2 regions of the Clostridium sp. SY8519 genome follow, and region 2 is predicted to be linked to the other one. Evidence: predicted binding sites of a transcription regulator. Region 2 holds the regulator's gene; the other holds the start of a gene.
The links. Region 2 encodes NrdR, which represses ribonucleotide reductase genes. Its sites were predicted from a motif close to CACNANATNTNGTG; they were not measured.
Positions count from the first base shown of each region.

Region 1: nrdD (anaerobic ribonucleoside-triphosphate reductase) is a predicted target of NrdR. The motif match lies at 1,891-1,904, and genes of this name have one in related genera.

Region 1 covers NC_015737.1:1,440,713-1,443,884, forward strand. The annotation lists gene gltX (glutamate--tRNA ligase) at 374-1,825, shown strand; gene nrdD (anaerobic ribonucleoside-triphosphate reductase) at 2,067-3,172, shown strand, end outside.
Region 2 covers NC_015737.1:2,717,011-2,720,182, reverse strand. The annotation lists gene ychF (redox-regulated ATPase YchF) at 27-1,127, shown strand; gene nrdR (transcriptional regulator NrdR) at 1,150-1,614, shown strand; gene CXIVA_RS12585 (YqeG family HAD IIIA-type phosphatase) at 1,614-2,213, shown strand; gene rpiB (ribose 5-phosphate isomerase B) at 2,210-2,665, shown strand; gene efp (elongation factor P) at 2,745-3,172, shown strand, end outside.

The DNA.
Region 1 (3,172 bases), 1.3 Mb from region 2:
GAGAAAAAGGACGAATTCTAGGACGATAAAATTGCATATAGGAGGACACTGAATGAGTCCAATCAATCATTGAGAGGCATTACTTAACAGGTGGTTAGGTAGTGCCTCTTCTTTCTGCGCGCAATATCCGGGCGGACTGCTGCGGACATTTTCCGGCAGTTTGCCGAGACTTTTCCGGCAGTCTGCCGTGATTTTTTTCCGGCAGCCCGCCGCGGGATTTTCTGGTTGTGCATCTGACCCGGCTGGAGTATAATCGTTTAGTGTGCCCTGAGGAAAATACCGACGCCTTGCCAGGGGGCAATTGCGCGGACCGCGGATGCGGACGGCAGACAGCAGACAAGGCGCAATTTATGATAAAGAAAGAGGTATAGCAATGGCAAAAGTCAGAACCAGATTCGCACCGAGCCCTACCGGACGGATGCATGTGGGAAATCTACGAACGGCTCTTTATACATATCTGATCGCGAAACATGCAGGCGGAGATTTTGTACTCCGTATCGAGGACACGGATCAGGGACGGTTTGTGGCGGAAGCGGAAGACATTATCTATCATACCCTGGCGGAGACCGGCCTGATCCATGATGAAGGTCCGGACAAAGACGGGGGATATGGCCCGTATGTGCAGAGTGAGCGCTGCAAGAGCGGTCTGTATATGAAGTACGCGCTGGAACTGATCGAGAAGGGAGAGGCTTACTACTGTTTCTGCGACCAGGAGCGCCTGGACAGCCTGAAACAGAACATCGGCGGCAAGGAAATCTCCTTCTATGACAAACACTGCCTGCATCTGTCCAAAGAAGAGATTGAAGCGAATCTGGCTGCGGGCAAGCCCTACGTCATCCGCATCAATGTGCCGAATGAGGGCAGCACATCGTTCCATGATGAGATTTACGGAGATATTTCCCAGCCCAATGAAGAACTGGACGATATGATCCTGATCAAGTCAGACGGATATCCCACGTACAATTTTGCCAATGTGGTAGATGACCATCTGATGCATATTACCCATGTGGTGCGGGGCAATGAGTATCTGTCCTCCGCGCCGAAATACACCCGTCTGTATCACGCCTTCGGATGGGAAGAACCGAAATATATCCACTGCCCGCTGATTACCAACGAAGAGCACCAGAAGCTTTCCAAGCGCAGCGGCCATGCTTCCTATGAAGATCTGGTGGAGCAGGGATTCCTGCCGGAAGCCATCGTGAATTTTGTGGCGCTGCTGGGATGGAGCCCGGAGGACAACCAGGAGATTATGTCCCTGCAGGAGCTGATTGAAAAATTCGATTACCGTCATATCAATAAGTCTCCGGCAGTCTTTGACATGGTCAAGTTAAGATGGATGAACGGGGAATATCTCAAGGCCATGGATTCCGACCGCTTCTATGAGCTGGCGGAGCCCTACATCAAAGAAGTGATCCATAAGGATCTGGATCTGCGCCATATCGCGGAGATGGTGAAAACAAGAATCGAAACCCTTCCGGAGATCAGGGAGCACATCGATTTCTTCGAAGAGGTGCCGGCGTATGAGGTATCCATGTATACCCACAAGAAGATGAAGACTGACCCGGAGAAATCCCTGGCGCTGCTGGAAGAGGTCCTGCCTCTGCTGGAGGCCCAGGAAGACTTCAGCAATGACGCCCTGTTCGCCATGCTGAAGGCCTATGGTTCGGAAAAAGGATATAAAGTCGGATATGTGATGTGGCCGATCCGTACCGCAGTGTCCGGAAAACAGATGACACCGGGCGGAGCCACCGAACTGATGGAGGTCCTGGGCAAGGAAGAGTCTGTAGACAGAATCAGAAAAGCGATTGAAAAACTTCGCGGATAAAAAAGACGTTTTTTGTGAAAAACGGACAAAAATACTAGATGTGGTAGTTATCTCTTGAAAAATGCCACTAGATGTTGTAGCATCTATAGTAACGAAGCAACAGGATATTGTACAGAAACCAGCAAGCGTGTCCCAACCAGGACCGCTTGTTGTGCGCATAAGGCAATTCTTTACAATTGTTCAACAATACAATGACAGATTCCCGGCAGGGAAAAGACAGGATGTGCAAGGGAGAACGGACATGAAGATCATCAAAAGAAGCGGAACAGAAGATACCTTTGATCTTAACAAAATCACGGCAGCTGTAGAGAAAGCGAACCGCTCGGTACCGGAGAGCGAACAGATGAGCAAAGAGCAGATCGCGGTGATTTCCGCAAATATGCGTACCATTTGTGAGGGAATGAACCGGGCGCTGAGCGTGGAAGAGATCCAGGATCTGGTGGAGAATCAGATCATGAATCAGCGGGCCTTTTCCGTGGCCCGCAATTACATCACCTATCGTTACAAACGGGCGCTGGTGCGAAAATCCAATTCCACCGATCAGCAGATCCTGACTCTTCTGGAGTATGACAATGAAGAGGTCAAACAGGAAAATTCCAATAAAAACCCGGCGGTCAACAGCGTGCAGAGAGACTATATGGCAGGGGAGGTCAGCAAGGATATCACCAAGCGTTTCCTGCTGCCGGAAGATATCTGGAAAGCCCATGAAGAAGGCATCATCCACTTCCATGACGCGGATTACTTTGCCCAGCATATGCACAACTGCTGTCTGGTGAACCTGGAGGACATGCTCCAGAACGGCACGGTTATCAGCGGAACCCTGATCGAGAAGCCCCACAGCTTTTCCACGGCATGCAATATCGCGACCCAGGCAGTGGCTCAGATTGCCAGCTCCCAGTATGGCGGCCAGAGCATTTCACTGGCGCATCTGGTGCCTTTTGTCAATGTCAGCCGTGAAAAATTCCGCAGGGAAGCCAGGGAAAATCTGGCAGAATGCGGCATTGAAGCAGATGAGGAGACCATCAACCGGATCGCGGAGCTGCGCCTGAAAAAAGAAGTGCAGCAGGGCGTTCAGCTGATCCAGTATCAGGTCATCACACTGATGACCACCAATGGCCAGGCACCGTTTATCACGATTTTCATGTATCTGGATGAAGTGCCGGAAGGACAGCTGCGGGATGATCTGGCCATGGTTACGGAAGAAATCCTGAAACAGCGGATCCAGGGAATCAAGAATGAGCAGGGTGTATACATCACACCGGCTTTCCCGAAGCTGATCTATGTGCTGGAAGAAGATAACATCCATGAAGACAGCAAATATTACTACCTGACCCGTCTGGCCGCGAA
Region 2 (3,172 bases):
GGTTTTTTAAGGAGATATAAAACATTATGAAACTAGGAATCGTTGGCCTGCCAAACGTAGGAAAAAGCACATTGTTCAATTCACTGACGAAAGCAGGCGCAGAGTCAGCAAACTATCCGTTCTGTACTATCGACCCCAATGTGGGAGTTGTGTCCGTACCGGATGAGCGGCTGAATCTTCTGGGAGAATTATATCATTCCAAAAAGATAACCCCTGCGGTGATTGAATTTGTGGATATTGCCGGACTGGTGAAAGGTGCCAGCAAGGGAGAAGGACTGGGCAATCAGTTCCTGGCCAACATCCGCGAAGTGGATGCTATCGTACACGTGGTACGCTGTTTTGAGGACACCAATGTGGTGCATGTGGATGGAAAAATTGATCCGGCCAGCGATATCGAAACGATCAACCTGGAGCTGATTTTTTCGGATATTGAGATTCTGGACCGCAGAATTGCCAAAGGCAGCAAAGGCGCCCGCATGGATAAGAAGCTGGCGGCAGAGGTTGAGTTCCTGAAACGGATCAAAGCGCATCTGGAAGACGGCAAACTGGCCAAAACATTTGAACTCAGCGATGATGAGGACGAACAGGCCTTTTTCCGTTCCCTGAATCTGCTGACCGCAAAGCCGGTGATCTATGCCGCGAATGTATCGGAAGATGATCTGGCAGATGACGGTGCCTCCAATCCCCATGTGGCAGCAGTCCGTGAACTGGCGAAAGAAGAAGGATCCGGCGTGTTTGTGATCTGTGCCAAGATCGAGGAAGAAATGGCGGAACTGGACGACGATGAGAAGGCCATGTTCCTGGAAGAGCTGGGGATCAAGGAGTCCGGCCTGGAGAAGCTGATCCAGGCAAGCTATGATCTTCTTGGCCTGATGAGTTTCCTGACTGCGGGAGAAGACGAAACCCGTGCCTGGACGATCCGGAAGGGGACAAAAGCACCCCAGGCAGCCGGCAAGATTCATACCGATTTTGAACGGGGCTTTATCCGCGCGGAAGTAGTGAACTATAAGGATCTTCTGGAATGCGGATCTCTGGCAGCTGCCAGGGAAAAGGGCCTGGTAGGACTGGAAGGCAAGGAATATGTGGTGCAGGACGGGGATGTGATTCTGTTCCGTTTCAATGTATAAAAGCAGCGGGAGGAAATGAGCGATGAAATGCCCATACTGCAGCAGTGACAATACGCGGGTGATTGATTCCCGCCCGGTGGATGACAATGCGTCTATCCGCCGCAGACGCATGTGCGATGACTGCAAGAAACGATTTACTACTTATGAGAAAGTAGAGACCATTCCGCTGATTGTAATAAAGAAGGACAATACCAGGGAACAGTATGACCGATCCAAAATAGAGGCCGGGCTTCTGCGGGCCTGCCACAAGCGGCCGGTATCGGTGGATCAGATCAAGCAGCTGACCGATGATGTGGAAAATGAAATTTATGCCCGGGCAGAGAAGGAAATTGCCAGCACGGTAATCGGGGAACTGGTGATGGACAAAATCAAGGACCTGGATCCGGTGGCTTATGTCCGGTTTGCGTCGGTTTACCGGGAATTCAAGGACGTGAATACTTTTGTACTGGAATTGAAGAAAATGCTGGATCGGGAGACGGAGAAATAATGGCGGTCAGATTATATCCAACACTTTATACGAAATCCGTATACCGGATTAATTTCGAACAGCTGTATGCGGACGGGTACCGGGGGCTGATTTTTGATATTGACAATACGCTGGTCACCCATGGTGCACCGGCAAACGGCAGGGCAAAACGGCTGTTTGAACGGCTGAAGCGCATAGGATTTACCTGCTGTCTGCTGTCCAACAACAAGGAACCCCGTGTAAAAATGTTTAACGACGCGGTTCATGTGAACTATGTCTTTGACGCACACAAGCCATCTCCGGATGGCTATCGTTATGCTATGGAGATCATGGGAACAGACAAAAGGAATACGCTGTTTATCGGAGACCAGATTTTTACGGATATTTTCGGTGCCAATCGTGCGGGGATTTCATCGATCCTTGTACGTTATATTCACTGGAAAGAAGAAATTCAGATTGTGCTGAAGCGGCGGCTGGAGTTTTTTGTGCTTTTGTTTTACCGGATGTATGTAAAACGCCAGGACCCGTCTGACCGAAAAAGCGCAGCCTGGTGGGAAGCGCGTTATGTCAATGGTGGCAGAAGCCTGGAATCAGAAGGAGAAGGAGAAACAGACCTATGAAAATTGTAATCGGAAATGACCACGCGGCAGTATCTATGAAAAAGAAGATTCAGAGCTATCTGGAATCCAAAGGCTATGAAGTGATTAATGTGGGTACGGACACGGAGGAGCGCTGCAATTATCCGGAAATCGCGGCAGCCGCATGCAAAAAGATCCAGAACGGCGAAGCCGAGCGGGGCGTGCTGATCTGCGGAACCGGCGCCGGGATGGCGATTACGGCCAATAAGCTCCGGGGAATCCGGGCAGTGGTGTGTTCGGAACCGGTGACCGCGCGCCTGGCCAGAGAGCACAATCATGCCAATGTAATCTGCTTTGGCGAAAGAGTAGTCGGCGAGGAAATGGGATATGCGATTGTGGATGCCTATCTTAATGCGCAGGAGCTGGGAGACCGCCATGCCATGCGTGTGGGACTGATTTCCGAAATTGAGGAGGCAGAGTCCGCCGGCAAGTAATACTTGAAATAATTACAGATTTCCGATAAAATAATTAGAAAGTATGTGTCGCGGTATGCGACTGTAAGGAGGAAGATGAATGATATCAGCAGGTGATTTCAGAAACGGCATGACGATCGAACTGGAGGGCAATATCTTCCAGATCATCGAATTTCAGCACGTGAAACCTGGCAAAGGAGCCGCATTTGTTCGGACCAAATTAAAAAACATCAAGAGCGGCGGTGTCGTTGAGAAGACATTCCGGCCGACAGAGAAGTGCGAGCAGGCTCATATCGAACGTTCAGACAAACAGTATCTTTACAATGATGGAGATCTTTATTATTTCATGGATGTGGAGACCTATGATCAGGTTGCTCTGACCAAGGAAGCCATCGGAGATTCTCTGAAGTTTGTCAAAGAGAATGACATGGTTAAGATGTGCGCCCACAATGGAGAGATTTACGCGGTAGAGCCGCCGCTGTTTGTAGAGCTGGAGATCACAGAGTGTGAGCCGGGTCTGAAGGGTGA